Linked DNA regions of Allochromatium vinosum DSM 180. The main gene of each other region encodes a partner of the protein of the gene in region 2 in a complex. Links are inferred from orthologs where the notes say so. Each region holds a gene or a part of one and is shown on either strand. Other genes may lie near its edges. The genes, in order: ALVIN_RS03810 and xseA.

Region 1 (15,476 bases), 2.2 Mb from region 2 along the record:
CTCTATTGGCTGGGCGTGGCCCAGGCCTTCCTTGGCCAGTCGGAGGCCGCACAGGCGACACTCGGCGCGGCGGCGCGCGAACGCAGCTTCTGGGGCTTCATGGCCGCCGATCGTCTGGATCGGCCCTACAACCTGGAGCATCGCCCGGTGCCGGTCGCGCCGGAGCGACTCCGGACGCTGGCCCAGGAGCCGGCCTACCGGCGCATCCTCGCGCTCGACCAGCTCGGCCGCGAGGTCGATGTGCGGCGCGAATGGCGCACACTCGCCAGCCGGCTGGGCACCGAGGGACTCATGGCCGCCGCGCGGCTCGCCCACGATCGCGGCTGGCACGATCAGGCCATCGTCATGCTCGTCCGCGCAGGCTACTGGGACGATCTGGAGATCCGCTTTCCGCTCGCCTATCGTGATCTGGCCGCCGAACAGGCATGGCAGATCGGCATCGAGCCGGACTGGATTCAGGCCGTGATGCGCCAGGAGAGTGTCTTTGCGCGCACCATCGCCTCACCGGCCGGCGCCGTCGGTCTGATGCAGCTCATGCCGGCGACTGCCGGCGAAGTCGCCGCCGAGCTGGGGCGGCCCCAACCCTCGCGCTGGGATCTGCTCGACGCCGAGCGCAACATCACGCTCGGCAGTGCCTATCTGACGCGGATGCGCGACCGCTTCGGCCATGCGGCGCTGGCCACGGCGGCCTACAACGCCGGTCCCGCGCGTGTCGAGCGCTGGCTGCCGGAGACCTGTATGGACGCCGATCTCTGGATCGCGCGCATCCCCTTCGCCGAGACGCGCGGCTATGTCGAGCGCGTCCTGAGCTATCGGATCATCTATGCCGACCGTCTGGGGCTGGAGTCGCGCCGCCTGCGTGAGTTCCTGCCGCCGGTGCCCGGACGCGATTTTCGGGGCCAGTCCCCGGCGCAATGAGCGCGACAGGATTTTCAATCCGGATTCCCGGCTCTGTTACACTGCGCCGCTCGTGGAACATTCCGCCCAGTCTTCACCTATCGGCCCGACCTCGTGTCGTGCAGCCAGCAGCGCCTCATGCCAGCCATTCGAGTCCGATCGTCCATCATGCGTCCGCGCGCGCGCCAAGCGCTCATTCTGACCCTGATCCTCGCTGGACTACCGCTTCAGCCCGCCACCGCCCAGCAGACGGCGGCCGAGGCCATGGCGCATGCCATCGCGCGCATGATGGAGAGCATGGGCTTCACGGCCAATGTCGATCCGGGGAGCACCATGGCCGATTCGGCCTGGCGCGCCATGCAGGGGGCGAGCGGCGGCGCCATGCCCTGGACCGGCACGTCGCTGGACGGACTCTGGGAGGACAACCAGGGCGGCCTCCTGATCGTTCAGGGCGGGTTCTATCGTCTCTATTCAGCCTGTCGGGGCTACATCGAAGGCCAGATCCGGGTTCAGACCGATCGGGTCGAGCTGAGCAATCGTACCGAGAACTTCACCCAGACCTTCGAGTTCGCCCTGGATCAGGGCCGGCTGGCACTGCGCGACCAGAACGGTCAGCTCTATCTCTATCGTCGGCTGATCCTGAATCCGGACACGGCCAGGTAGCGTCCGGACCTCTCAGGAAAACGCCAGACGCGCGGCGATCAGCAGCAACAGCCCGCCGAAGAGCCGCTTGAGCAGGGGCACGGGCAGGGTGTGGGCCAGTCGGGCGCCGAGCGGGGCGATCGGCATGCTGGCGGCCAGCATGGCCGCCACCGCCGGCCAGTAGACGAAACCCGTGCTGAACGCGGGCAATCCAGGGCGACCCCAACCGACCAGCATGAACCCCAGCGCGCCGGCCACGGCGATCGGCAGCCCGCAGGCCGCCGAGGTCGCCACGGCCTGACGCATCCCCAGACCATGACGGCTCAGAAAGGGCACCGTGAGCGTCCCGCCGCCGATTCCGACCAGTGACGAGAGCAGCCCGATCCCGCCGCCCACAGTCGTCAGCCCCACGCGCCCCGGCAGCGAGTGCGACGCGGTGATGGACGTGGCGGGAGCCGCCAGCAGGCGTATGCCGACATAGGTCAGAAAAACCGCGAAGATCCGTTGCAGCCAGAGGCTCGGAATCCAGCCGGCCAGAGCCGCTCCGGCCAGGGCGCCGATGACGATGCCGGGCGCCAGTGGCCAGACGATATCCCAGCGCACGCCCCGGTGTCTGTGGTGTGCGAGCGTGGAGGCCGCGCCCGTACCGATGATGGTCGCCAGCGAGGTTCCGACCGCCAGATGGGCCAGCCAGTCGCCGCCGACGCCGCCGAGCGCGCCGAAGAGCAGCATCAGGGCCGGAACCATGATGGCGCCGCCACCGACACCGAAGAGTCCGGCCATGACACCCGAGAGCGCGCCGATGGCGAGATAGGCGAGGAGTTCGATCACGATCACGAGCGTAGGGAGCCGGGTCTATTCAACAAGGCGGCTATAATACGCCATTCCATCCGGAGTGCCCGCCGGACCATCGTCGTCTCATTCGTGACGATCCTCGTGGGCCTCGCGCCGTTCCAGGATGCCGGTGCTGAACTGCTGACTGAAACGGATGACGAGAATGGCGAGACTGATGAGCAGGATGGCGCCGCTCTCGTAGATCAAGCCTGCGGCACTGTGCTCCTTGCCCTGGAGCACGATCAGACGCGAGAGCGCGGTGACGGCGATGAACATGGGGTAGGTGAAGGGCACGCTGCGCCGCATGAAGTAGACATTGGCCATCGCCATGATCTCGATGAAGATGAACATCATCAGCAGATCCTCCAGGCGGATCGCGCGTAGCTGATAGATGCTCCAGATCAACTCCCCGATGCCGAGGAGCGCGAGTCCGCCGATGACGACGAGCACCAGCTTTTCGGTGTAGAGAAAGAGGATCGAGAGCCATTTGTCCAAGCGGGTATACGGTTCATTCATGCGTTTCGGCTCCTGGGCGCGATGATGGAAGTGGGCGTCTCGCCGTCGACCTTAGGCTCGAACGCCATGAACACAACTCTGAACGTTGAAATCCGAGATGAGGCTATCATGCCGAGACAGATGATCCAGACCGACCCTGTCGGTTACCGGACGTGCGACGAGATCCGGATCGTTGAGGAACTGGTCGAGGTCGCGGGACGCCAGGTGCTGGAACTGGGCTGCGGCGCGGCCTGGATGACCCGGCTGCTCGCCACGCACCTGGGCGCACGCCGGGTGACGGCGACCGAGGTCGATCGTATCCAGCATGCGAAGAATCTGGCCGTTCAGGATCTGCCCACTGTCGAGTTCCGGTTCGGCGGTGCCGAGTCGATCGACGATGCAGACGCGACCTATGACGGCGTCTTTCTGTTCAAGTCGCTTCATCATGTGCCGGTCGAGTTCATGGACCGCGCACTCGCCGAGATCCGGCGCGTACTGGCGCCGGGCGGTTACGTCTATGTCTCGGAACCCGTCTACTGGGGGGCGTTCAACGCGGTCATGCGACTGATCCATGACGAGCGCCTCGTGCGCACGGCGGCCTATGCCGCCATCGAGCGCGCGGTCGACTCGGGGCGCTTCGCCTGGGAGCGTCAGGTGTTCTACCAGTCGGAAGGCGTCTATCCGAACTGGGACGCCTTCGCCGAGCGCTTCATCCAGGTCACGCATACCGAGCGTGACCTCGACGCGGCGCGGCTCGCTGAGATCCGCGCCGCCTTCGAGCGTCATTTGACTCCCGAGGGTGCGCGTTTCCTCAAGCCGCATCGGGTCGATCTGCTGCGCGCCGTGGTCTGAGCGTTCAGACTTGGGACGCCAGCAGCACCCGCTTGGCCTCGTTGACCTTGGCGGCCAGATAGTCCGAACCGCCGCGATCCGGATGCAGGCGCTGGATCAGGCGTCGATGGGCGGCCTGGATCGCATCGGCGCCGGCATCGGGCGCGAGACCCAGGATGGCGCGTGCCTCGTTCTCGTCCAGGCCGGGTCGGTCGGTTGGCGGTGGCGGTGGCGGTGCGCGTTCGGTGTCCGGGCGCGGCGGCGGTTCCTGGAAACGCTGACCGCGCTCGTGGGTCAGATAGGCTTCCAGCGCCTCGGCCGACTCGGCGTCGGTGCGATAACAGAGATCGAGCAGACCGAGCAGCTCGCCGGTCTCGGTCGCGTCGAGCGTGCGTCCGGTGAGCGGCCCGGCGAGGATCTCGCCATCCATGCGTCCCGAGAGATGGTCAATGGTCAGCAGGATGTAGTGCGTGGCCACGCGCGACTGATGCGGCCCCTGATAGCCGTTGGACGAACGGAATTCACGCACCCACATCGCCGTCGCCCCGGCCACTGCGACCGGCATCAGCAGAAAGTTGAGTACCGGCACCATCGCCATCCCGGCCGCCGCCGCGCCAAAGCCGAAGCTCAGCGTACGCCGTTCGCGCAGTCGGCGCCGGATCTCGGCGAAGCGCAGACCGTGATTGCCCATCGGATAGTCGCTGTATTCGACCGCCAGCATCCAGGCCGTATAGAGAAACCAGAGCACCGGCCCGACCAGCGGCACGAACAGCAGCAACAGAAAGGGAATCGCCCACAGCAGGGCATAGGCGAGCTTGCGCAGTTCGTCGAGCAGGGTCGGCCCCAGTTCGGCCAAGAGCCGGGCGTAATCGCCCTCCTGCTCGATGGGGCGGCCGGTCAGCAGCAGCTCGACCTTCTCGGCCAGCAGTCCATTGAAGGGCGCGGCGATCAGGTTGGCGAGCAGACCGAAGGTGTAGAAGACGAAGACGAACAGCAGCAGGACGAACAGCGGCCAGATGAGCCATTCGAGCCAACCCAGCCAGGTCGGCAGTCTGGATTCCATGAGCTGCATCAGTCCCTCGAACTGGCTGATGCCGGCATAGATGGCCGCCGAGAAGATCAGCAGATTCAGCAGTAAGGGAATGGCCACGAAACGCTTGATTCCGGGGCGGGTGATGAGCCTCAGGCCCTGTAATAGATAACCGGCCCCGGAGATGGGATGGCTGAACATAGGAGCGGGAGCGAGCAGGATTGGAATGGGTTGGGGATTTGAACCACAAAGACGCGAAGAGCGCAAAGAGATTCGGCGATTCTAGGCGATCGAAATCCTGAGCGCATTGGAAGGCGACGTCTTCGCGTGCTCCAAACAGGTGCGTAGCCGCTCGGGCGCCTCCAGCAGCGGATTGTGACCCACGTCCTCCAGGACATGCAGCCGGGTCGCCGGACGATGCGCCAAGACTTCGTGCGCGATCGCCTGGAAGCGCGTGTCCTCGCCGCCGATGATCCAGTCGAGCCGACCCTGGTAGCGCGCGAGCGCCTCCCAGGTGCTGGGCATCTCGCCCAGTCCAAGCCGTTCGAGCGCCCTGGCCAGTCCCTCCGGACGCTGACTCAGACGCTGCGCGCGCTGACGTGCCAGGATCTCGGGTGCGAGCCGTGCCTGGGTTCTGAACAGGGGCTGATGCTCCCAGGCCGCGACGAAGGCGTCGATTCCCTGATCGCGCAGCAGGTCGATCCAGACCTGATCGGCCAGCCGGCGCTGTTCGCGCAAAGCCGGGTCGAGCAGTCCGGGATGGGCCGAGATGATCGCGGCGGAACGAAAACGCTCGGGCGCGAGCTGGATGAGGCTGAGCGCGATCCGACCGCCGAGCGAATAGCCGATGATCCGGTCGATGCTCGCCGGCAGCGTGTCGAGCAACGCGCGGATCTCATCGAGATAATCGCCCGTCGGATCCGGGCTGGTCAGATGCCCCGGCAGGTCGAGCGCCAGCCGCTCCGGATCCTCGGGAAAGACGCTCGACCAGTCGGCCCCGCTGCCCGTGAAACCGTGCAGCAGCAGACAGCGGGGTTCGACCGGACTCAGAGCGCGCTCTCCGCCAAACGGGACTCAGCGGCCTTGTCGCGCTCGATCAGGGCATAGGCCGAATGGTTGTGGATCGACTCGAAGTTCTCGGCCTCGACCGTGTAGGCGAGGATGCGCGGGTCGTCATTGAGCCGCTTGGCCACGTCGCGCACCAGATCCTCGACGAACTTGGGATTGGTGTAGGCGCGCTCGGTGACGAACTTCTCGTCCGGGCGCTTGAGCAGGCCATAGAGTTCGGACGACGCTTCACGCTCGACCAGCTCGATCAGTTCCTCCAGCCACATGAAGCGCTCCATGCGCACCTGGACCGTGACGTGCGAGCGCTGATTGTGCGCACCGAAGGCCGAGATCTCCTTGGAGCAGGGACAGAGGCTGGTGACGGGCACCATGACCTTGAGTTCCAGGCGCGGCTGTCCGTTGCGGATCTCGCCGATGAAGGTGACTTCGTAGTCGAGCAGGCTCTCGACCCCGGAGACCGGCGCCTTCTTGTTGATGAAGAAGGGGAAGCGCATCTCGATGTGGCCGGCCTCGGATTCCAGACGCTCGGACATCTCGCTGAGCATGGTCTTGAAGGACGAGACGCTGATCTCGCGCTCGTGGCGGTTGAGGATCTCCACGAAGCGCGACATGTGCGTGCCCTTGAAGTCGTGCGGGAGATAGACGTACATGTTGAAATTCGCCACCGTGTGCTGCTCGGTGCCGCTGCGGTCGAGTACCCGCACTGGATGACGGATGTCCTTGATGCCGACCTTGTCGATGGCGATGCGGCGGGTGTCGGCGCTCCCCTGGACGTCGGCGATCTCGCAGGTGGCGTTGGTCGAGCAGGGGGATGGGGTCGATGGCTCCATGGGAATAGTGTCGTCGTCGGAATGGATGGCTGGAAGATGGGGGCGGCTGGCGGCTCGGCCAAGTCGGATGGGGCGACCGGGCCGAGTGCTGGGGTTAGTGTGGTTCGAGGGGCGGCGGTTCAATGTCGCCGTGCGTCCCCTCTCCCGCGTATTCGGTCAGTTCTTGCGTCCCAGGAGGGCGTTGGCGATCCAGACCAGCGGCTGGGCGCGCTCGCCGAAGATCGACACGGATTCGATGGCCTCGTTGATGAGCTGATTGGCCATGGCCTTGGCCTCAGCCAGACCGACCAGCGCCGGATAGGTGGCCTTGTTGAGTTCCTGGTCGCGTCCGGCGGTCTTGCCGATCTGAGCGGTGTCGCCCTCGACATCCAGCACGTCGTCCTGGATCTGGAACGCCAGACCCAGACACTTGGCGTAATGGTCGAGCCGCTCGGCCTTGTCCGCGTCGAGTCCGCCATGGGCCAGCACGCCCATCTGCACCGAGACGCGAATCAGGGCGCCGGTCTTGTGGATGTGGATGTTCTCCAGCTGCACCAGATCGAGCGGCGTGCCCTCGGCCTCCAGATCCATCGCCTGACCGCCGACCATGCCGCGCGCCCCACTGGCGCGGGCGAGTGCCGACACCATGGCCACGCGCGACTCGGCGCTCAGCCCCGGCGCTTCGGCCAGCGCCTGGAAGGCCAGCGTCTGGAGCGCATCGCCGGCCAGGATCGCCGTGGCCTCGTCGAAGGCGCGATGGCAGGTCGGACGCCCGCGACGCAGGTCGTCGTCGTCCATCGCCGGCAGATCGTCGTGGATCAGCGAATAGGCGTGGATCATCTCGACGGCGCAGGCCGGGTGGTCGAGCAGGGCGGCGTCGAGTCCGAGCGCCTCGCCGGCGGCATAGGCCAGCAGCGGACGGATACGCTTGCCCCCGGCCAGCACCGTGTAGCGCATGGCCTCGTGCAGTCGCGACGGCTGCACGCTCACGGGCGGCAGGATCTGGTCGAGCGCAGTCTCAACACGCGCAGCACAGCGCGCGCGGAAGTCATCCAGGGTGTGATCAGTCATGGGCGTCGAATGGCTCTGGCTCGGCGTCCGGCCGGGCGTCGGTGAGGATCCGCACCCGCTGCTCGGCCGTTTCCAGCGCCTGCTGACAGGCGCGGGTCAGGCCGATGCCGCGTTCGAAGGCCGCGAGCGAGTCTTCGAGCGTCATCTCGCCCTGTTCCAGGGCGTCGACGACGGCTTCCAGTTCGGTCAGGGATTGCTCGAACGCGGGTGGGGGCGGGGTCTTGGGTTGTTTCATCTGGGTTTGAATCCGGGTTTGCAGGTACGGTACCGTAGCTCGGTTGAGCGGTCAAACCAGCGCGACCGCTCCGGCGACTCTCAGATTCAACCCTTTCAGCCTTCAGGAAGATCCGCCCGTCCATGACCGGCCATTACGACGCCTCAGCCATCGAAGTCCTCCAGGGCCTCGATCCGGTGCGCAAGCGCCCCGGAATGTACACCGACACCACTCGTCCCAACCATCTGGCCCAGGAGGTCATCGACAACAGTGTCGACGAAGCCCTCGCCGGTCATGCCAAGCGCATTTCAGTCACGCTCCATGCCGACGGCTCGCTGGAGGTCGAGGACGACGGGCGCGGGATGCCGGTCGACATCCATCCGCAGGAGGGACGGCCTGGAGTCGAGGTCATCCTCACCAAGCTCCACGCGGGCGGCAAGTTCAACTCGGACAACTACCGCTTCTCGGGCGGTCTGCACGGCGTGGGCGTGTCCGTGGTCAATGCGCTCTCGCGGCATCTGGAGGTCTGGGTCAAGCGCGGCGGCCAGGAATACAACATGGCCTTCAAGGACGGCAACAAGGTCAGCGATCTGGACGTGGTCGGTACGGTCAAGCGCAACGACAGAGGGACGCGACTGCGCTTCTGGCCCGATCCCGGCTATTTCGACTCACCCAAGTTCGCCGTGCGTCCGCTGACCCATCTGCTCCAGGCCAAGGCCGTGCTCTGTCCGGGGCTGGAGGTGCGCTTTCGCGATGAGACCAGCGGCGAGGAGCAGGTCTGGTGCTATCAGGACGGGCTTCAGGACTATCTGCTCCAGTCGTTGAGCGGCGTCGAGACGTTGCCGTCCGAACCCTTCGTCGGCGACATGGAAGGGCGCACCGAGGCGGCGAGCTGGGCGCTGGTCTGGCTGCCGGAGCCGATTCGAGCGGGTGGCGGCGAGCCGATCGCCGAGAGCTATGTCAACCTCATCCCGACCGTTCAGGGCGGCACCCACGTCAATGGTCTGCGCACCGGGCTGACCGAGGCGGTGCGCGAGTTCTGCGAGTTCCGCAATCTGCTGCCGCGCGGCGTCAAGCTGGCGCCGGAAGATGTCTGGAACCGCGTCAGTTACATCCTGTCGGTCAAGCTGCTCGATCCGCAGTTCTCGGGCCAGACCAAGGAACGGCTGTCCTCGCGCGAGTGCGCGGCCTTCGTCTCGGGCGTGGTCAAGGATTCGTTCAGCCTCTGGCTCAATCAGCATGTGGCCGAGGGCGAGCGCATCGCCGAGCTGGCGATCGGCGCGGCTCAGGCGCGATTGCGTGCCGGGCGGACGGTCACGCGCAAGAAGATCACCCAGGGTCCGGCGCTACCCGGCAAGCTCGCCGACTGCACCGCGACCGATCCCGAGCGCGGCGAGCTGTTCCTGGTCGAGGGCGACTCGGCCGGCGGCTCGGCCAAGCAGGCGCGCGACCGCGAGTTCCAGGCCATCCTGCCGTTGCGCGGCAAGATCCTCAACACCTGGGAGGTCGCGCCGGAGGAGGTGCTGGCCTCGCAGGAAGTGCATGACATCGCCGTGGCCATCGGCGTCGATCCGGGCAGCGATGATTTGAGCCGGCTGCGCTTCGGCAAGATCTGCATCCTGGCCGACGCCGACTCGGACGGTGCCCATATCGCCACTCTGCTGTGCGCGCTCTTCCTCAAGCACTTCCGGCGTCTGGTGGCCGAGGGGCATGTCTATGTCGCCATGCCGCCGCTCTATCGCATCGACGTCGGCAAGCAGGTCTATTACGCGCTCGACGACGACGAAAAGAAGGGTATCCTCGACCGCATCGCCGCCGAGAAGATCAAGGGCAAGGTCAATGTGCAGCGCTTCAAGGGCTTAGGCGAGATGAACCCGGCGCAACTGCGCGAGACCACCATCCATCCCGACACGCGCCGCCTGGTGCAGCTCACCATCGACGACGACCGTGAGACCGACGAACTGCTAGACCGCCTGCTGGCCAAGAAGCGCGCGGCGGACCGGCGGGCCTGGTTGCAGGAGAAGGGGGATCTGGCCGAGGTGTCCTGATCGGGGCAATCTGGTGGATCTGCGCCGGTGTCGTGTGTCAGGGGATTGTTCGCGATACGGGATTCCCGTACCATGCGGCCCATGCAAACCGTCATCGAAACTCCGACCTTTCAGAAACAGGCCGACGCCATCTGGTCGGAAGACGAGCGGCTCGATTTCGTGACCTGGATCGCCCGGAACCCACTGGCCGGCGACGTGATCCCAGGCGCCGATGGCGCGCGGAAAGTGCGCTGGGTGGCTCAAGCGAAAGGTAAGCGCGGCGGCGTGCGCGTGATCTACTTCAACTTCATGGCGCAAGGCGTGGTCTGTTTGGTCGCGATCTATGCGAAGTCGGATCAGTCCAGCATCCAACCCAACGACATATTGAGGGCCGCCCGATGAACATCGACCAGATCGCCGACGCCATCGAACAGGACGCGGGTGAAGCCTTGCCGGGTCTGCGCGAGAGCCTCGCCGAGATGCGCGACGGCCTCGTCGCGCGCACCACGACCCCGGAGCAGATGCTCGTCAGATCCGCGCGTCAGGCGCTGGGGCTTTCGCAGCCTCAGTTCGCCGACCTGATTCAGACGCCCGTGGCAACTTTGCGTGACTGGGAGCAGGGTCGATTCACGCCGCCGGGCGCGGTGCTGTGTCTTCTGAAGATCGTCGCCAAGCATCCCGAGGTATTGACTGAACTGGCGGCCTGAGCGCCTTCGTAGGGACTTCAAGCCGGCAAGTCGCCGTCTGGTGAGGCGGAAATGCCCATCAACGACACTCGCGCAGATCACGCGGTCTCAGTCCGGCGACGAGCAAGAGTGTTACATAAACCAATCCGCCCGCCAGAATCCAGCCCGTCAGCTCCAGGATCCGCGTCCAGGCGTCCGCAAGCATCCAGTCGGCACGCTCTCCAAGACCCCAGTGCAGCACAAGCCCCATCGCCAAACTGGCCGGCAACGTCTGAGCGAGCAGTCGCGTCCAGCCGGGGGGGGGGCGATAGATGCCCGATCGCCTCAGTCCGCGCAGCAGCAGGACGGCGTTGAGCGCGGCCGTGAACGCTGTTGCGAGCGCCAGGCCGGCATGTCCCAGCGGCACCATGAGTAGCAGATGCAGCACCAGCCCGACACCGAGCGCGATCAGCGCCAGCCGAACCGGCGTGCGTACGTCCTGCCGGGCGTAATAGCCGGGTACCAGCACCTTGATCGCCAGAAAGGCCGGGATCCCGAGCGCATAGGCCATGAGCGAGTACGCCGCCTGGGTGACGTCGTCGGCGCCGAACTCGGACGACAGAAAGAGTGTGGCCATCACCGGCTCGGCCAGCACCAGCAGTCCGACCGCCGCCGGCAGACCGAGCAGCAGTGCCAGCCGCAAGGCCCAGTCGAGCGTATCTGAGAAGCGCTCGGAATCCTGCGCGGCCTGACGTTGCGACAGACGCGGCAGGATCACCGTGCCCAGCGCCACGCCCAGCAGGCCGAGCGGCAGTTCCATGAGCCGATCCGAGTAATAGAGCCAGGAGATGCTGCCGGTCACGAGCACCGAGGCCAGCAGGGTGTCGAGCAGCAGGCTGATCTGGCCCACGGACACGCCCAGCACCGCCGGCCCCAGACGCCTGAAAACAGCGATCACGCCCGGATCGCGCGGTTTGAAGCGCGGTCGCGGCAACAGCCCGAGCCGTGCCAGAAAGGGCAGTTGAAACGCCAGTTGCACCAGCCCGGCGACGAGCACGCCCCAGGCCAGCGCCAGGATCGGCGTCTCCAGCAACGGTGCCAGCCACAACGCACAGCCGATCAGGACGATGTTGAGCAGCGCCGGAGTGAAAGCCGGCACCCCGAAACGTTCATAGGTGTTGAGCAGGGCGCCGGCCAGCGCCGTGAGCGTGATGAAGAACAGATAGGGCAGGGTGAGCCGCAGCAGCATCGTGGCCAGCGCGAGTTGATCGGCGTCCGCGCCGAAGCCGGGCGCGAAGACCAGGATCAGCAGCGGTGCGGCCAGAATGCCGAGTCCGGTGATCAGGAGTAGCGCAGCAGCCAGTGTGCCTGTCAGGTCATCGACGAAGGACTTGAGCGCCGGCAGCCCCTGTCGCTCGCGATAGTCGTTGAGTACCGGCACCAGCGCCATCGAGAAGGCGCCCTCGGCGAACAGCCGGCGCGCGAAATTGGGGATCTTGAAGGCGACGAAGAAGGCATCGGTCGCCGCATCGGCGCCGAACACGCGCGCGATGGTCAGATCCCGCACGAATCCCAGAATACGCGACAACAGCGTTCCGCCGCCCACCTTGGCGAACGAGGCAACCAGCGAGGCCATGGATCGGAGGCGGCTCCAGACAGGAAAAGGCGCTGATTATAATTGACAATCGTGCTCCGATCCGAAATACTGCGTCGTCTAAAACCGCGTTCGGTGTGGCCCAAGCTGCTGGCCGACCCTCCACGCGGTTTCATCGTTTTTACCTCGACCGCGTCAGACATCGAATTCTCGGGAGACTCAGTTGGCTAATTCACCTCAAGCGCGCAAGCGCGCCCGTCAGGCGGAAGACCGTCGTCAGCGTAACATGGCTCAGCGCAGCACCCTGCGCACCTTCATCAAGAAGGTGATCAAGGCGATCCGCGCCGAAGACAAGGAAGCGGCCGTGCAGGCGTTCAAAGACGCCGTGCCGCGTATCGACCGCGCCGCGCGCAAGGGCCTGATCCACGCCAACAAGGCGGCGCGTCACAAGAGCCGTCTGAACGCCCACATCAAGGCCATGGCCTGATCGCGAAGACGCTCGTACTGAAGACACGAAAAACCGGCCTTGAGCCGGTTTTTTGTTGCCTGCAAATCGTGCTCAGGCCGTCTTTCGCGGACGATAAGCCAGGGCGAGCAGCAATGCACCCGCGAGCATCATCGGCAGCGACAGGATCTGCCCCATGGTCAGCCAGTCGAAGGCCAGATAGCCGATGTGGGCATCGGGTTCGCGCACGAATTCGACCAGGAAGCGGAAACCGCCGTAGCCCAGCAGGAACAGCCCCGAGACCGCCATCATCGGACGCGGACGGCTGGAGAAGATCCAGAGCACGGCGAACAGTACCAGTCCTTCGAGTGCAGCCTCGTAGAGCTGAGAGGCGTGCACGGCCGGACTCAGCAGGGCGTCGGCCGGCTGGTCGAGACACTGACGCGGAAAGCGCTCGCAGGAAAGTTGAAAACCCCAGGGCCACTCGGTGCGATGCCCCCAGAGTTCGCCATTGATGAAGTTGCCGATGCGCCCGGCCAGCAGTCCGGTCGGCACCAGGGGTGCGAGGAAGTCGCCGACCTGGAAGAAGTGCAGCCGATGACGGCGCGCAAACAGCCAGATCGCGACCATCACACCGATCAGCCCGCCATGGAAGGACATGCCGCCTTCCCAGACCTTGAGCAGATTCAGCGGATTGGTCAGGATCTGATCGAATCCGTAGAACAGCATGTAGCCGAGCCGTCCGCCGACGATGACGCCGAGGACGCCGTAGAAGATGAGGTCGTCGACCATCTCGGTCGTCCAGCCGGACTCGGGGCGGCGCGCGCGCCAGCGCCCGAGCCACCAGGCCAGCGCGAAGCCGATCAGATACATGAGGCCATACCAATGGACCTTGAGCGGGCCAAGGGCGAGGGCGACGGGGTCGATGTCGGGATAGGTCAGCATATGGTCGCGGATGGTATCACGGTGTCGTGGTGGTGAAGGAGTGGGCCAGGGCGGCGAAATCGAGGTCCGGCCGCTTGGGGAAGAACTGTCCTTCGAAGGCTCCGTTCCAGCGCACGCCGTCAGGCAGCTGGGGTGCGAGCCGGGAGCCGGGCGCGATCCCGGTGGGGTGCTGCGATGGCGGTCGTAGCCCTGAGACGCCACTGTAGCCGAAGAGTCCGTAGTTGGCTTCGGCGCCATAGGGACCGGAGCGGCCGAGGAGGGTGCGCCTGGTCGCCAGCTCATCAGCTGGAAGGTTCGGCGAGGATTTCCAGGGTTCGTCGAAGGCTTCGAACAGATGGATCTGCACGCCCGTGGTCCGCGACCAGGCGACGGCCTCGCGCACGAAGGCGCTCGCCAGGGCCGGGCTGAAATAGCGCCGAGCGATGGCCAGACCGCCGGCGTCGAGCCGCGCCCCGGAGGTATCGAGCCGGTCGGCGATCGCGGCGAAGGCCGTGTCCGGACGGATCGGCGCCCCATCCTCGACATAGCCGGGCAGATTGAAGGCGATGCCATCGGTGGGGTGGCCGATCTCGCCGATCATGATCTCGATCGGTCGCTCGCCGGCCAGTGTCCGGATCGTTCGTTCGAGCTGGCACCACTTCCGGCTGAGTTCGCCCTTATCGGGATCGAAATAGACCGACCACTGACCGCTTTGGGCAGCCGCTTCGACTGCCTCTGGACTGGGATAGAGGTTCTCCATCACGTAATCCGACTCCGCGAGCAGGGCGGCGACCTCGCGACCGAAGCGGGCGAGTGCCGGATCGTCCGCGTTCGGGTCGGCCAGCCGAAAGCGGTGTCCGCGCGCACCGAGCCGCAGATCGAGTCCGGCGAAAGCTGCGTTCGGCGCCATCTGCGCTCTGGCGTACTTCAGCATGGCGGTGATCTGTTCGGTCGGACTCGGCTGGCCGTCCGGCCCGCTCCAGGGCTGGGCGTATTCGTTGGAGAGGATCAGATGGGTGACGGTCCCCGGAAAGCGGGCGTTGGCGACCTGGGCCTGAGCGAGCGCGGACAGGATCGCGAAACGCATCCGGTCGTTCACCAGGGTGCCGGCGACCTGGATGTTGTCCACGCCGAGCTTGAGCGTCAGCAGACGCCGACCGGCCTGGGCGTTGATCTCAGCGGCGGCGAGTGCGATCTGAGCATTGGCGTCGCCGGCGAAGAACCCGGGATTGAGCCGCGCCTCCGGGTCGGTCGGACTCGTCGGTTCGAACAATGTCTGATGGATGGCGACCACGCGCAGATCCTGTCCGGGCGTGCCGGCTGTCTCGACCTGGAGGCGCTCAGGCGCGGGTCTGACATGGACGGCCGTCGGCGGAAAGAGAAAGACCACATCGGTGGTCTCGCATCTCTGATAGGGCATGGTCTCGCCGGGACGGAGTTCGAGGAGGCGGCGATCGGTCCAGAACGGCAGGGCGACATAGTCCTGCCCGTCGACCTGACGCCAGTAGCCGGCCTGAAAGCCCGTGCCATAGGTTGCGAGTGTCAGCGGCGCTCCGCCGGCGGCCCGTCGCAGGGCATCGAGCTGTCGATAGACCGAGGCCGCGTGATCGACGCCGCTGACGGTCTGGGGTGTGCGATCCTCGAAGAAACGTGTCTTGGTGTGGCTCCAGGCGACAGCGTCCTGTCCGCGCAGCGCCTCGGGCAGGAAGTCCAGCGAACCGGTCGCTGAGACGTCCTGAAGCCGTCCCGCCTCGTCGAAGGTCAGGCGCAGGGTCTGGGTCGCCGCCCACAGCGAGCGATCCGGGTTCTCGACGTCGATGCCGCCGACATAGCTGTTGAAGGCCGGCACATGGACGTCTCCTGGCGCATAGGGATTGTCCGTCCGCGCGCTCCAGTGTCCGACATAGGGCTGATAGGCCAGTCCCAGGAT
Region 2 (15,572 bases):
CGCTCTATGTGCATCCCGAGAGCGCCTTGCCCTGGATCGCCCATGCCCTGCTCACGCCCGTACTCGATCGCGCCTGGTCGATCCTGGAGCAGGTGCTGCCGCCGGACTCGGGTCGGCAACTGCCCTGGTCGATCGAGGCCAACCGCCCGGCGCTGCGGCTGTTGTTCCGGCGCTATCTGGCGCAGGCCCAGGAGGGACATTCCGAGGAAGCGCGGCGCACGCTCGAAACCCTGCTGCGTCTCAACCCTCAGGACAACCACGGCGCGCGTGCCGAGCTGATGAACCTCTATCTGCGCGACGGCGAGGACGAGCGCGCCCTGGCCCTGGCGCGGCGCTTCCCGGACGATCTGCTCGCCGACCTGGCCTACGGCGAGGTGCTGGCGCTCTATCGGCTCGGACGCGAGGAGCGGGCGCGCACCGTGCTCAAGACCGCCATCCGCCGCCTGCCGCGCATCCCGCGCTATCTGACGCGCAAGCGCATCAAGCAACCGCGCCTCGATCCGCTCGGCGTCACCCTCGGCGGCGAGGATCAGGCCTGGTTGTATCGCGAGGCCATGCGCGACGTCTGGGCCGCCGAGCCGGGCGTGCTCGACTGGTTGAAACGCTGCCTGGTCTAACGGTCACAACGCAACATAGGGGGTATGCAGGTGGACACTCGCTATCGCATCGTCTATTCGGGGCGGCTGTCGCTGGGCCACAGTCATCACGAGGTCGTGGAGCAACTGGCGCGCACGTTCAACATGAGCGAGGAGGAGGCGCGCGAGCTGGTGATGAACGGCAGCGGACGGGTCATCAAGCATGATCTGAGTGCCGCCAAGGCCGAGCGTTATCGGGAGGTGCTGGCCTCGGTGGGGCTGGAGGTCGATGTCGAAGCGCAGTCGGTTGCATCCGGACCGTCGCTGGACAAGCCGGCGGCGTCGGGTTCCGGGGTGTCGCCGCGTATCGATGTCGACGGATTCACGGATCGGATCAGCGAGCCGAACGCGGTCGAGGCCGGTCGCGGCTGGGGGTGGATACAGGACGCCTGGGGACTGTTCAGGCAGGCGCCCTGGGCCTGGATCGGCGCCCTGCTGCTGTTCTATCTGATCGTCATCGTGGTCGGTCTGGTGCCGCTGGTCGGCGGGCTGGCGACCACTGTCCTCGGTCCCATGCTCACCGCCGGTCTCATGCTCGGCGCCCAGGCTCAGGATCGCGGCGAGGGATTCGGCGTCGGTCGGCTCTTTGCCGGGTTCTCTGTGCGACCGGGGCCGCTGGCACTCGTCGGCGTCGTCTATCTGGGGCTGGTGCTGCTCATCGGGCTGGTGATCGGCTTGCTGTACATCGTCATGGTCGGCGGCTCGGGGATGATGGTTCCCGAGATGGCTCCAGGCATGACCATGACGCCCGAGCCGTTCGAGTCCATGGCCGCCGGTCCGTCGTTCATGCTGCCGGTCCTGATTGCGCTGCTGCTCGGCATCCCACTGGCCATGGCCATGTTCTTCGCCCCGGCGCTCGTGGCCCTGGACGCCGTGCCCGTCATGCAGGCCTTCAAGCTCAGTTTCATGGGCTGTCTGAAGAACATCCTGCCGTTCCTGGTCTTCGGGCTGATCGCGTTCGTCCTGTTCTTCGTCGGCTCGATCCCTTTTTTGTTGGGCTGGCTCGTGATCGTGCCCGTGCTGACCATCGCGGCCTATACCGCCTATCGCGACATCTTCCATTGAGTCCGGCGTCGCTTCATCCAGGCCAGTGCCGCGTGACCAGACGCGGCCGGCACATGGAAGCGTCAAGCCCGGCCGTCGATCTTGGAATCCAAGTCGCTGTATGCCCAGTCAACCGTTGATCAACGACACCGAACGCCCGATCGCCGTCTTCGCCTCGTTCTCGGGCGCGGGCGGGGTCGAGCGCATGCTGATCCATCTGCTGCATGGCTTCGTCGCGCTGGGCGAGCGGGTGGAGCTGGTGCTGATCCGTGACGAGAGTCCGCATCTGGCGCACTGTCCGGCATCGGTCGAGCAAATCCGGCTGCACGCGCGCCATACGCTTTTGGCTGTGCCTGAGTTGGCAGGTTATCTGCGTCGACACCGACCGCGTGCCCTGCTGGCGGCCAAGGATCGCGCCGGACGTGCCGCCGTGCTGGCGCGCGCCCTGAGCGGTGTGGATACGCGGCTGGTGCTGCGGCTCGGAACCAATCTCTCGACCGCCATGGCCGAACGTAGCGCCGTCGAACGCCGGCTGCGCTACTGGCCGATTCGCCGGCTCTATCCGGCGCTCGACCGCATCGTCGCCGTCTCCGAAGGTGTGGCCGAGGACACGGCGCGCATCGCCCGGATTCCGCGCGCGCGGATTCAGGTCATCCGCAATCCGGTCATCACGCCGAGTCTGTACGAAGCGGCGGCGGCTCCCTGTCCGCACCCCTGGCTGGCGCCCGGACAGCCGCCGGTCATCATGGGCGCGGGGCGTTTTCAGCGTCAGAAGGACTTTCCGACCCTGATCCGCGCCTTCGCCCGCGTCCGGGCCGAGCGCGACTGTCGGCTGATGATCCTGGGCGAGGGCGGCGGGCGCGCCGGACTGGAGACGCTGATCGCCGAGCTGGGCCTGAGCGCCGATGTCGCGCTGCCTGGATTCCAGCCCCAGCTTCCGGCCTATCTGGCGCGCGCGGCGCTGTTCGTGCTCTCATCGGCCTGGGAAGGCTCGCCGAACGTGCTCACCGAGGCGCTGGCGCTGGGCGTGCCTGTGGTCGCGACCGACTGCCCGAGCGGGCCGTCGGAGATCCTGGCCGGCGGGCGTCATGGGCCGCTGGTGCCCGTGGGCGATGTCGAGGCACTGGCCTCGGCCATGCTGGAGACGCTGGCCCATCCGCACCCGGCGTCCGACCTGCGTGCCGCCGTGGCCGAGTACGAATGGATGCACAGCGCGCGGGCCTATCTGGAGGCGCTGGGCGTGTCGGCGCCGGTCTGAATCCTGTCACATCTCTGAAGGGGGCTTGCCGTGGGTCAACTCTTTCGCATCGCCGGATTCCTGCCCTATGTCCTGATGATCTTCCTCAATGCCTTCGTCGACCTGGGGCACAAGATCGTCATCCAGAACACCCTGTTCAAGACCTATGACGGCGACGCGCAGATCCTGCTGACGGCCATCGTCAATGCGCTCATCCTGCTGCCCTTCGTGCTGCTGTTCACGCCCTCGGGGTTCATGGCCGACCGCTTCCCGAAGAATCGCGTGATGCGCGCAACGGCCTGGGTTGCGGTGGGTCTGACGCTCTGCATCACGCTCTTCTACTACCTGGGCTGGTTCTGGCCGGCCTTCGCCATGACCTTCCTGCTGGCGGCGCAGAGCGCCTTCTATTCGCCGGCCAAGTACGGCTACATCAAGGAACTGGTCGGCAAGGAAGCGCTGGCCACGGCCAACGGCTGGGTGCAGGCGACCACCACCACCGCCATCCTGGCAGGGATCTTCGTCTTCTCGATCCTGTTCGAGAACCGACTCGCCGGTGCGACCTTCGACACGCCCGACGCGATCATGGGGCTGATCGCGCCGCTCGGCTGGGCGCTGGTGCTGTGCTCGGTGGTGGAACTGGCCATCGCCTACCGGCTGCCGCGCACCAGCGAGGGCGGAGCACTCGGCTTCGATTGGGGACGCTACGCAAGCGGGCGCTATCTGCGCGACAACCTGCGCGCGGCCTGGGACAACCAGGTCATCTGGCTGTCGATCGTGGGGCTGTCGATCTTCTGGGCCATCTCGCAGGTGATCCTGGCCGCCTTCCCGGCCTTCGCCAAGGAGACTCTGGGCGAGACCAACACCGTGGTCATCCAGGGGATGCTGGCCTGCTCGGGCGTGGGCATCATTCTCGGCTCCATCATCGCCGGGCGCGTCTCGCGCCATCACATCGAGACCGGGCTGATCCCGGTCGGCGCCGGCGGCATCGCGCTGGCGCTGTTCCTGCTGCCGGGGCTGGGATCGAGCTGGGCGCATGCGCTCAACTTCCTGGTGCTCGGGGTTCTGGCCGGGTTCTTCCTGGTGCCGCTCAACGCGCTCATCCAGTTCAACGCCGGTGAGTCCGGACTCGGACGGGTACTGGCGGCCAACAACTTCGTGCAGAACCTGGTGATGCTGGGCTTCCTGGGGCTGACGGTGCTGGCGGCCTGGCTGGAGGTCGGCGGTCTGGTCCTGATGCTGGCGCTGGCGGTCATCGCGCTCGGCGGGGCGCTCTATACCATCCATCAGCTCCCGCAGTCGCTGGTGCGCTTCCTGATCGGACGCCTGATGGCCACGCGCTACCGGCTCAACGTCATCGGGCTGAAGAACATGCCGGCCCAGGGCGGGGTGCTGCTGCTCGGCAACCATGTGAGCTGGATCGACTGGGCCATGGTGCAGCTGGCCAGCCCGCGTCCGGTGCGCTTCGTGATGGAACGTTGGATCTACGAGCGCTGGTATCTGCGCTGGTTCCTGGACTTCTTCGGCGTGGTGCCGATCTCGCGCGCCAGCAGCCGTCAGGCGATCCAGACCATCGCACAGCTGATCGATGCCGGCGAGGTGGTGTGTCTGTTCCCTGAGGGGACGCTGAGCAAGAACGGTCAGCTCTCGGAGTTCAAGCGCGGTTTCGAGCTGTCGGCGCGGGCGGCCGGCTCAGGTGTCATCCTGCCGTTCTATCAGCGCGGACTCTGGGGCAGCCGCTTCTCCTATGCCAGCGGCAAGCTGCGCACCAATCGCCGCCAGGGGCGGGTGCGCGAGGTGATCGTCGCCTTCGGGTCGCCGCTGCCGCTGGAGTCGAGCGCCGAGCGGGTCAAGCAGGCGGTGTTCGAGTTGTCGGTGACGTCCTGGCGGGCCTATGTCGAGACCCTGCCGACCTTGCCGGCGGTCTGGCTTGAAACGGCCAAGCGTGATCCAGGAGCACTGGCCATCGTCGACTCGGTCGGAACCACGTTGACCAACCGCCGCCTGCTGACGGCCGTGGCACTGTTTGCGCGCCGAATCCGACGTCTGGCGCCTGAGTCGGCGATCGGTCTCCTGCTGCCGGCGAGCAGTGCCGGGGCCATCGCCAATCTGGCCGCGCTGCTTGCCGGCAAGACCGTGGTCAACCTCAATTACACCGCCAGCCCTGAGGCGCTACAGGCCAGCGTCGAGCAGGCCGGGGTGCGGCATGTCATCACCGCCGACCGCTTCCTGCGCAAGCTCGAACAGCGCGGCATCGATCCGGCGAGCGCCCTGCCGGGCGTGACCCTGCATCCGATGGAAGGACTGCGCGCCCGGATCGGGCGCGTCGAGGCGCTGTTGACGCTGGGGCTGACGAGCCTGCTGCCGGCGGCGGCCATCGGACGCCTGTTCGGCCATCCGAGCCGCCCGGACGATACCGCCGCCGTCCTCTTCTCCAGCGGCAGCGAGGGCGCGCCCAAGGGCATCGAGCTGACCCATCGCAACATCCTGGCCAACGTGCGGCAGATCTCGGACGTGCTCAACACCGAGCGCGACGACGTGCTGCTGGCCAATCTGCCGCTGTTCCATGCCTTCGGGTTGACGGCGACCACCTTCATGCCGTTGCTCGAAGGTGTGCCGATGGTCTGCCATCCCGATCCGACCGATGCGGTCGGCACCGCCAAGGCCATCGCCCGCTATCGCGCCACCGTGCTCTGCGGCACCTCGACCTTCCTGCGGCTCTATGCGCGCAGTCCCAAGGTGCATCCGCTGATGCTCCAGTCGCTGCGGATCGTCGTCGCCGGGGCTGAGCGGCTGGCGCCCGAGGTGCGCGAGGGGTTTGCGCTCAAGTTCCACAAGGAGATCCTGGAGGGCTATGGCGCCACCGAGACCACTCCGGTGGCGAGCGTCAACGTGCCCGACGCGCTGGAGACCGATACCTGGAAGGTCCAGACCGGCTCGCGTCCGGGCACGGTCGGGATGCCGCTGCCGGGCACCAGCTTCCGCATCGTCGATCCTGTGACCTTGGAGACCCTGCCGCCCGGCGCGGATGGTCTGATCCTGATCGGCGGGGTGCAGGTGATGAAGGGCTATCTGGGCGCGCCTGAGAAGACCGCCGAGGCCATCGTCGAGCTGGACGGCATGCGCTGGTACAAGACCGGCGACAAGGGCCATCTCGACGCCGACGGCTTCCTGACCATCGTCGACCGCTATTCGCGCTTCGCCAAGCTCGGCGGCGAGATGATCAGTCTGACGGTCGTCGAGGATTCAGTGCGGAAGGCGCTGGAGCAACCGGACCTGGAGCTGGTCGCGGTCAACGTGCCCGACGAGCGCAAGGGCGAGCGCATCGTCCTGCTCGTCGCCGAAGAGGGCGCTATCGATCCGGACAGCCTGCGCCGTGCCCATGCTGGCGGGCGGGACCAATCCGCTGGCCATCCCGGCCGAAGTCCGGCGTGTCGAGGCGATCCCTAAGCTTGGCAGCGGCAAGACCGATTTCGGCGCGGCGCGTCGGCTAGCGCTGGTGGTTTGTTGAATCTGCTGCTTAGCGCGGCGTGACGGCAACGAGGCTGGCCATCGCCGGCCTCTAACATTTGGGAAATCAACGATCGCGATGTCTTCCTCCACCCCCCTCCGCTTCACCATCCTGGGTACGGGCGCGCTTGGCGGCTTTTATGGTTCTCGGCTACTCCTGGGCGGCGCGACCGTGCGTTTCATTGCGCACAGCGATGTCGACTGGATTCGCGCACAGGGCCTGCGCGTCGACTCACCGCTCGGCGACCGACTGCATCATCCGGTCGAGGTCTATGCCGACTCGGACCCGATCCCGCCGAGCGACGTGGTCTGTATTGGACTCAAGACGACCCGGAATGCCCGGTTGCCCGAACTGCTGGCACCGCTGGTGGGCGAGGGCACGGTCATTCTGAACTGGCAGAATGGTTTGACGCTGGAGGACGAACTGGCCGCGCGTTTTCCCCAGGCCGTCGTGATCGCCGGACTCTGTTTTCTGTGCTCCAACAAGGTCGGGCCAGGACATATCGTGCATCTGGACTATGGCCGCGTCAGTCTGGCGGCGCTGGACGAACGCGGGGTCGACTGGCTGCCACGGCTGCAGGCCGCCTTCGGTGCCGGCGGCATCGAGACGGATGTCCAGCCCTCGCTGTCGGCGGCACGCTGGCGCAAGCTGGCCTGGAACATCCCGTTCAATGGTCTGTCGGTGCTGCTCGATCGCAACACCGACGCGATCATGGCCGATCCCGAGGCGCGCGCGCTGGCCGAGCGGCTGATGCACGAGGTCGCCGAGGGGGCGGCCGCCTGTGGTGTCCCTTTCGATCCGGACTTCATCCCCAAGCTGCTGGCGACCACCGAGCGCATGGCGCCCTATGCGCCGAGCATGCGGCTGGATTTCCTGGGCAAGCGCGCGCTGGAGATCGAGTACATGTACCGCCGTCCCTTGCGCGAGGCGGCGGTACAGGGCGTGCGGATGCCGGGCGTGGAGACCATCGCCAGTCAGCTGAGCATCCTCGATCGGGCGAATCGAGGCGTTTGATGCTGATGCCATCCGCCCTCTGCCGGCTGGAAGAGGGCGGGAATGCCGCTGGAGACGCGGATCGCTTTGGCTTTAACGCTTCGGCGCTACCGTCTCCAGATGCCAGATGTCGCTGTTGTACTCGGCGATGGTGCGATCCGACGAGAACCGCCCGCTGTGCGCGCTGTTGAGGATACTCATGCGCAACCAGTGTTCGCGGTCGCGATAGGCCGCTGCCGCGCGCTCCTGGGCCTCGACATAGCTCCTGAAGTCGGCTGCCGTCATCCAGGGGTCGTGCGGATTGCGGATCGAGAGGATGACCGAGTCGAAGACCCCGTTCTCGAACTGGTTGAAATGCCCGGATTCGAGCAGGTTCATCACATCCCACAACGCCGGATCACTGGCGATGATGGCATTGGGGTCATAGTGACCGCGCAGTGACTCCACACCCGCTGCCGTCAGGCCGAACAGGAAGAAGTTGTCTGCGCCGACCTGTTCGCGGATCTCGATATTGGCCCCGTCGAGCGTGCCGATGGTCACGGCACCGTTCATCATGAACTTCATGTTGCCGGTGCCCGAGGCCTCCTTGCCGGCGGTCGAAATCTGCTCCGACAGATCCGTTCCCGGAGCGATCACCTCCATCAGCGACACCCGATAATCGGGCACGAAGGCCACGCGCAGCAGACCGGCGGTCGCCGGGTCCATGTTGACGACGCGCGCGACATGGTTGATCAGCTTGATGATCTGCTTGGCCATGAAATAGCCGGGCGCCGCCTTGCCGCCGATCAGCACGCAGCGCGGCGTCCAGTTGGCCGTGTCACCGCGCTTGATGCGGTTGTAGAGATGGATGACGTGCAGGACGTTGAGCAGCTGACGCTTGTATTCGTGGATACGCTTGACCTGGACGTCGAACATGGCCTCCAGCGGGAACTCGACCTTGCAGATCCCGGCGATCTGCTCGACGAGCCGGGCCTTGTTGGCCTGCTTGATCGCGTGCCAGCGCGCGCGGAAAGCGGCGTCCTCGGCATAGGGCGCCAGACGCGACAACTGTTCCAGGTCGCGCGTCCAACCTGTGCCGATGGTCTCGTCGAGCAGGTCGCGCAGACCGGGATTGCACATGGCCAGCCAACGGCGTGGAGTGACCCCATTGGTCTTGTTGTTGAACTTCTCGGGCCAGAGTTCGTGGAAGTCGCGGAACAGTCCCTCGACCAGCAGTTGTGAGTGCAGCGCGGCCACGCCATTGACCGAGAAGCTGCCGACGATCGCCAGATAGGCCATGCGCACCTGGGGGTCGTGTCCTTCCTCGATCAGCGACATGCGCCGCTGACGGTCCACGTCGCCCGGCCAGCGCAGCGCCACCTCGGCGAGGAAGCGGGCGTTGATCTCGAAGATGATCTCCAGGATGCGCGGCAGGAGCTGGCGGAACAGCCGTACCGGCCAGCGCTCCAGCGCCTCGGGCAGGAGGGTGTGGTTGGTGTAGGCCATGGTGCGGCGGGTGATGTCCCAGGCGTCGTGCCATTCCAGATGATGCTCGTCCATGAGCTGGCGCATGAGTTCGGCCACCGACACCGCCGGATGGGTGTCGTTGAGCTGGAAGCAGTTCAGGTCGGCAAAGCGGCTGAAGTCCTGTCCGTGCAGCCGGATCCAGTCGCGCAGCACGTCCTTGAGGCTGGCGCTGGCCAGGAAGTACTGCTGACGCAGCCGCAGTTCCTTGCCGTTCTCGCTGGCATCATTGGGGTAGAGCACCATGGTGATGTGCTCGGCGGCGTTCTTCTGCGCCACGGATTCGGTGTAACTGCCGGCGTTGAACTCGTCGAGATCGAACTCGTCGGTCGCCGCCGCCTTCCACAGCCGCAGGGTGTTGACGGTGTCGTTGCGATAGCCGGGCACCGGGACGTCATAGGGTACGGCCAGCACGTCATGGGTGTCGACCCAGCTCACGACGATACGTCCGTTCTGATCGCGATGGGTCTCGGTGTGGCCGCCGAACTGGATGCGCTGGGTGAACTCGGGGCGCTCGATCTCCCAGGGATTGCCCTCGCGCAACCAGTGGTCCGGTTCCTCGACCTGAGCGCCGTTCTCGATCGTCTGGCGGAACATGCCGTATTCGTAGCGCAACCCGTAGCCGCGCACCGGCAGTTGCAGTGTGGCGCAGGAGTCGAGGAAGCAGGCGGCGAGCCGGCCCAGGCCGCCGTTGCCCAGCCCCGGATCGGGTTCGGTGGAGGCGATCTCCTCCAGCTCCAGCCCCAGGGTGTGCAGACCACGCGCCACGGCCTCGTCCAGATCCAGGTTGAAGGTGGCGTTGGACAGCGCCCGACCCATCAGGAATTCCAGCGACAGATAGTAGGCGCGCTTGCAGCCGGTCTTGTCATAGGCCTGACGCGTCGTCTTCCAGCGCTCCATCAGCCGGTCGCGCAGGGTGGTGGCCAGCGCCCGATAGGGGTAGTAGGCCGACAGGCAGTCACGGTCGCGCCCGAAGGTGTGGACGTAATAGTGCCTGAAGTCGTGCGCGATCCCCTCGGGATCGAGCGACAGGGGCGGCAGATCGAAGGTCGATTCGTTGGGACAGTTCTGGATGAGCTTGGTCGATGAAGACATGCGCCTGGACTCCTGGTTGCGAAGTGGTCGATGGGGTCGTTCAGTTGGACGTCGTCGAGGCATCGGGCTGAAGGCTCGGCAGCGGCGAGTGGCCCTGTTTGAAGTCCTCGCGCAAGCGTTTGAGCAGACGCTGACGCTCGTCGGCGCCGGCCACCATCAGGGCCGCGAAGGCCGCACGCCATTGGACCATGTATTCGTAATCGGCCGGGCGGTCGGTGTAGAGCATGATCGCGGTGCAATAGTCGGTCGCCTTCAGATAGTCCTTGAAGGGCACCTCGGTCGGCACCAGCAGTGAAGCGACGATCCGACGGGCCTGATTGGAGGCTTTGTGTTGAACGCTCATGGGTGTTTTCAGTCGTGGATCAGGGTGACTCGCCAGGCAAGCCCTTCGAGTTGGAGTCTCAGGTTGAGCGGCGGCGCCAGGGGCGCGCGCTCGATCCGAACCCGCAGGTCGTCCGGGGCGCTGAAGAAGATCTCCGAGATCGACGCCCAGAGTCCCGGCCCCTGGAGCGTTGGGATCAGCAGGAACTGTTCGCGCACCCAATCGAGCGTCACCAGCCGCTGGAGCACGTCGACGCCATGCTGACGGAGCCCGGCCTCCAGCCAGTCGATGAAGGCGTCCGAGACCGCCGTGATGAGGCTGTCCTGATCCTTGTCGAGCCGGCGGGCGATCTCGTCGCGCACCGCATCCAGATCCACCAGGGCGGCGACCGTGGCCTGATCGCCGGCCAGGACCGCGTGCTCCAGGCGCCAGAGCGTGCCATAGGGCCAGACGCCATAGCACAGCGTCAAGACCAGGAGCAGGATCGCGGCATTCGTGAGCCTGTGGCGCGTGCCTAGCCAGAACCGCTCCAGCCAGGGCCAGTGCGGTCGATTCCAGTGCAGGGCGAAGGTCCGCCGGCGCGCTCCAGTTTCAGGCATCGTCGGTCTGGAATTGCTCGATGGCCTCGCACACCTCCAGCCAGGCCGTTTCGGTGGCGTCCAGGTCGGCCTGGAGCTGGCGTTGCTCGGCCAGGAGCGTCAGCAGGCGATCCTTGGCCGCCGGTTCGTAGAGTTCGGGTGCGGTCAGTTCCTGTTCCAGCGCGGCGCGGCGCTCGCCCAGCTCGCCGAGTCGTCGCTCCAGCGTCTTCTCGCGCGTGCGCAGGGGTTGCAGCGCCTTGCGCGCCTCGGCGGCCTGACGGCGCTGCTGCTTGCGTTCACCGCCGCGTTCGCTCGGGCCTGCTGTCGACCCCTTCTGCTCGTCCTGGAACTGACGCCCGGCGAGCCAGGCCGGGTAGTCGTCGAGATCACCGTCGAACGGACGCACCGCACCGCCGTCGACCAGCCACAGATCATCGCTGGTGACGCGCAACAGATGGCGATCGTGCGAGACCAGCACCAGTGCCCCATCGAATTCCTGGAGCGCCTCGGCCAGCGCCTGACGCATCTCCAGATCCAGATGGTTGGTCGGCTCGTCCAAGAGCAGCAGATTGGGCCGCTGGCGGATGATGAGGGCGAGCACCAAACGGGCCTTCTCGCCGCCCGAGAGCGGCGCGACCGGCTCCAGGGCGCGATCGCCGGCGAAGCCGAAGCCGCCGAGATAGTCGCGCAATGCCTGTTCGGTCGCCTGCGGGTCGAGACGGCGCAGATGGGCGAGCGGGCTGTCGTCGGGACGCAGTTGATCGAGCTGATGCTGGGCGAAATAGCCGATCCGCAGATCCTGGGCGCGCTCGCAGCGTCCGGACTGAAGCGGCAGGGTGCCGGCCAGCAGCTTGATGAGCGTCGACTTGCCGGCGCCGTTGCGTCCGAGCAGGCCGATGCGGTCGCCGGGGTCGAGACTGAATCCGACTCCATCGAGAATCGGCCGTTCGCCATAGCCGGCCACGGCCTCATCGAGCCGCAGCAACGGGCGCGGCAGGTTCTCGGCCGGCTCGAAGCCGAAGCGGAAAGGCGAGTCGATATGGGCCGGGGCGATCAGCTCCAGGCGTTCCAGGGCTTTCAGACGGCTCTGGGCCTGACGCGCCTTGGTCGCCTTGGCGCGGAAGCGCTCGACGAAGCTGTGCATGTGGGCGATCTCGCGCTGCTGGCGCACATAGGCCGCCTGCTGCTGGGCCAGACGCTCGGCGCGCTGGCGCTCGAAGGCCGAGTAGTTGCCCGTGTAGAGCGTCAGACGCTGGTGTTCCAGATGCAGGGTGTGGCCGACCACCGCATCGAGGAAATCGCGGTCGTGCGAGATCAGGAGCAGGGTGCCGGGATAGGCTTTGAGCCAGCCTTCGAGCCAGATGACGGCGTCGAGATCCAGATGGTTGGTCGGCTCGTCGAGGAGCAGCAGATCGGAGCGGCACATGAGGGTGCGGGCCAGAGCCAGACGCATCCGCCAGCCGCCCGAATAGCTGTTGACCGGACGCCGTTCGTCGCCGGGCGCAAAGCCCAGACCGTGCAGCAGCCGCGCGGCCCGGCTCTCGGCCTCATAGGCGCCGATCGACTCCAGCCGTCCGTGCAGCTCGGCCTGACGCAGACCCTCGCCGGCCGCTTCGGCCTCGGCCAGCTCGGACTGGAGCCGGCGCAGTTCGCGATCGCCGTCGAGCGCGAACTCGATCGCCGGGCGGTCGGTGTCCGGGGTGTGCTGGGCGACATGGGCGATCTCCCAGCCGGCCGGGATCACGACCTCGCCCGTGTCGGCGTGCAGCTCATCGCGCAGCAGGGCGAACAGGCTCGACTTGCCGCAGCCGTTGGCCCCGACCAGACCGACCCTCCAGCCCGGATAGATGGTGAGTGTGGATGCTTCGAGCAGCCGATTGGGGCCGCGACGGAAACTCAGGTCTTTCAGTTGCAGCATGAACCGCGTTATCTCCGCGCTGGAATGTTGCTTGCCTGAGCGGATTAGACACGATCGAAAGAATTGAGAACAATCCTTTGTCGAGAAAGCCGAGCGGAGGCCGGCAGGCGCCGCGCGGTTCCGGTCGGGCGACGATCTCCGGATCGTTCGGCCGGCCGGTCATCCGCGCATCCTGTGCCGGACTCAGGTTCAGTCGCGGTATTGGCGTTGATAGGGTTGCTGATACTGTCGTTGTTGTTGCTGGTAGTAGTAGTTCTGTTCTTCCTGCTTTTTCTGCTGATCATAGAGATAGCCGCCCAGCGCGCCGGCGCCGGCTCCGATCAGCGCGCCCTTGCCGGCATCTCCACTCAGCGAGCCGATCGCGGCTCCACCCACCGCGCCCATGGCGGCGCCAGTGCCGGTTCGGTTTGCTGTCGTCGTTTGGCAGCCCATCAAAAACAGACTCAGGGTGATCGGTATGGTCAAGGTGATGATTTTCATCGAAAACTCCACTAGAAAACCCGCAACCTCGGTCGCGGAAGGAATGATGGACTACAACAGGCCGCTATCAGTGCAGATGCAAAATTTCCGAATATTGTAGTCAGGATTGTTAGAGCCTTCGAGGCGAAGGACAGTTCAATCGAGGGCGGGAGCGCTCGGACGCGCCACCGCTTCGATGCGTCCGCCGGCCACCCGGATCTGGAGCCGATCGCCCGGCGCGACCTGAGCCGGATCGCGGACGATCTCGCCCTCGGGCAAGCGGGTCAGGATGGCATAGCCACGGCTCAGGGTGCCCAGCGGACTGCGTGCCTCCAGTCCGGCGACGGCGCGCCACAGCCGTTCGCGCCGATGTGTCAGCAGCTCGTACTGAGCGCGGTGCAGACGGCGTTCCAGTGCCTCCAGTTGGCAGCGTGCGCGTTCGATCCGATGTGCGGGCGCCTGACGTTCCAGTCGCTCGACGAGCGGTTGCAGACGTCGGCGGGCCTCGCTGATCCGATTGGCGATGAGCGTGCGCAGTCGCCACTCGGCGCGATCCAGCCGCTGGGCCTGTTGCTGGAGCCGTGCGGACGGGTGCAGCAGACTCAGATGGCGCCGGCTCGCGTTCAGACGCTGGCGAGCCGCGTCGAGTCGCCGCCGCTGGGCGGCGATCAGCCGATTGGAGAGTGTCGCGACGCGCTCGCGCAGATGCGCGCCCGAGGGCGCCACCAGCTCGGCCGCCGCCGAAGGCGTGGCCGCGCGCTGGTCGGCGACCAGATCAGCGATGGTGACGTCGATCTCGTGTCCGACGCCGCTGACGACCGGAATTCGGGACGCCCGGACGGCACGCGCCAGCCGCTCGTCGTTGAAGGCGTTGAGATCCTCCAGCGAGCCGCCGCCGCGCGCCAGGATCAGCACATCGCATTCGGCGCGCACGTTGGCCAGTTCGAGTGCGGCGATCAGCGACTCGGGCGCCGACTCGCCCTGGACCTGCGCCGGATAGATCAGCACCGGCAGCGCCGGGAAGCGCCGTCCGAGTACCGTGATCAGATCGCGCACCGCCGCGCCGCTCGGCGAGGTGATGAGTCCGACCTGACGCGGAAAGGGCGGCAGCGGACGCTTCAGCGCCGCCTCGAACAACCCTTCGGCGGCGAGCCGCTGCTTGAGCTGCTCGAACGCCAGTCGCAGCGCACCCTCGCCATCCGGCTCCAGATGCTCGATGAGGAGCTGGAACTCGCCTCTGGGCTCATACAGTGAAACCTGCGCGCGCGCCAGCACCTGCTGCCCGTTGGCCAGACCGAAGGCGAGCCGCTGGCGCTTGGAACGCCACAGCGCGCACCGCACCTGCGCCCCGGCATCCTTGAGACTGAAATAGAGATGCCCCGAGCCGGGCTGGGCCAGATTCGAGATCTCGCCGCGCACCCAGAGCCGCGGAAAGCCGGTCTCGAGTACGGCACGCGCTTCGCTGACGAGGCGCGAAACGCTGTGGATGTCGCGTGAGAATTCCATCTTTACTCTTTGCGTCGGTTATTTTACACTGCCCCGTTTATCTAGAGCACCGCCGGTTGGGGCGGGGGAGCCGGCTCCGACCGGGCGGCGCCAGGCCGCCGGGGCTTTCTGCGCGTTTGCTCCGGCCCCCCCAGTCTCTCGACGCGATCCGCGGAGCCTCCAGCCATGCGCCTGATCCAGGAAGCACTCACCTTCGACGACGTCCTGCTCGTTCCAGCCCACTCCACCGTGCTGCCGAACGAGGTCGACTTCAGCACCAAACTCACCCGCGCGATCGATCTGCGCATCCCGTTGGTCTCGGCGGCCATGGACACCGTCACCGAATCGCGTCTGGCGATCACCATGGCCCTGGAAGGCGGCATCGGCATCATACACAAGAATATGAGTGCTGAGCGTCAGGCACGCGAAGTGCTGGCGGTCAAGAAGTACGAGAGCGGCATCATCCGCAATCCGATCACCGTCTCGCCGCACATGAGTATCGGCGAGGTGCTGCAACTCACTCATGCCAACAACATCTCCGGTGTCCCCGTCACCGACAAGGGCGAGCTGGTCGGCATCGTCACCGGGCGCGATCTGCGCTTCGAGACCCGCATGGGCGAACCCGTCTCGGCCATCATGACCCCCAAGGAACGCCTGGTCACGGTCCAGGAGGGCGCCAGCCGCGAAGAGGTGCTCGGCCTGCTGCACAAGCATCGCATCGAAAAGGTGCTGGTGGTCAACGATCGCTTCGAGCTTCGCGGACTCATCACGGTCAAGGACATCCAGAAGGCCAAG

The links.
Region 1: the proteins of xseA (region 2) and ALVIN_RS03810 are in contact, whole or in part, in a cryo-EM structure (PDB 8TXR), measured with the Escherichia coli proteins. The link is inferred for Allochromatium vinosum DSM 180 from one-to-one orthologs.

The regions. Positions count from the first base shown.
Region 1 is NC_013851.1:886,332-901,807, forward strand. What follows is about bases 6,292-9,144. They hold ALVIN_RS03810 (exodeoxyribonuclease VII small subunit), read right to left. Parts: upstream 7,913-9,144; coding sequence 7,670-7,912; downstream 6,292-7,669. Other genes in these bases: folE2 (GTP cyclohydrolase FolE2), read right to left, coding at 6,292-6,627; ispA ((2E,6E)-farnesyl diphosphate synthase), read right to left, coding at 6,784-7,677; parE (DNA topoisomerase IV subunit B), read left to right, coding at 8,035-9,144. Outside these bases: ALVIN_RS03765 (transglycosylase SLT domain-containing protein), read left to right, coding at 1-918; ALVIN_RS03770 (hypothetical protein), read left to right, coding at 1,066-1,560; ALVIN_RS03775 (sulfite exporter TauE/SafE family protein), read right to left, coding at 1,573-2,376; ALVIN_RS03780 (phosphate-starvation-inducible protein PsiE), read right to left, coding at 2,458-2,889; ALVIN_RS03785 (class I SAM-dependent methyltransferase), read left to right, coding at 2,998-3,720; sulfate transporter CysZ, read right to left, coding at 3,725-4,930; ALVIN_RS03795 (alpha/beta fold hydrolase), read right to left, coding at 5,012-5,779; more of folE2, read right to left, coding at 5,776-6,291; more of parE, read left to right, coding at 9,145-9,939; ALVIN_RS03820 (hypothetical protein), read left to right, coding at 10,021-10,320; ALVIN_RS03825 (helix-turn-helix domain-containing protein), read left to right, coding at 10,317-10,625; murein biosynthesis integral membrane protein MurJ, read right to left, coding at 10,684-12,219; rpsT (30S ribosomal protein S20), read left to right, coding at 12,401-12,664; lgt (prolipoprotein diacylglyceryl transferase), read right to left, coding at 12,737-13,567; ALVIN_RS03845 (hypothetical protein), read right to left, coding at 13,584-15,476. UniProt on the Escherichia coli protein: Bidirectionally degrades single-stranded DNA into large acid-insoluble oligonucleotides, which are then degraded further into small acid-soluble oligonucleotides.
Region 2 is NC_013851.1:3,065,115-3,080,686, reverse strand. The notes cover bases 12,624-15,572. They hold xseA (exodeoxyribonuclease VII large subunit), read right to left. Parts: upstream 14,799-15,572; coding sequence 13,449-14,798; downstream 12,624-13,448. Other genes in these bases: guaB (IMP dehydrogenase), read left to right, coding at 14,964-15,572; ALVIN_RS13530 (YMGG-like glycine zipper-containing protein), read right to left, coding at 13,023-13,313; ALVIN_RS13535 (ATP-binding cassette domain-containing protein), read right to left, coding at 12,624-12,833. Also shown: ALVIN_RS13575 (tetratricopeptide repeat protein), read left to right, coding at 1-617; ALVIN_RS13570 (BPSS1780 family membrane protein), read left to right, coding at 642-1,700; ALVIN_RS13565 (glycosyltransferase), read left to right, coding at 1,801-2,937; ALVIN_RS13560 (acyl-[ACP]--phospholipid O-acyltransferase), read left to right, coding at 2,968-6,363; ALVIN_RS13555 (2-dehydropantoate 2-reductase), read left to right, coding at 6,503-7,438; ALVIN_RS13550 (glycogen/starch/alpha-glucan phosphorylase), read right to left, coding at 7,511-10,015; ALVIN_RS13545 (hypothetical protein), read right to left, coding at 10,056-10,358; ALVIN_RS13540 (DUF2939 domain-containing protein), read right to left, coding at 10,367-10,936; more of ALVIN_RS13535, read right to left, coding at 10,929-12,623. UniProt on the Escherichia coli protein: Bidirectionally degrades single-stranded DNA into large acid-insoluble oligonucleotides, which are then degraded further into small acid-soluble oligonucleotides.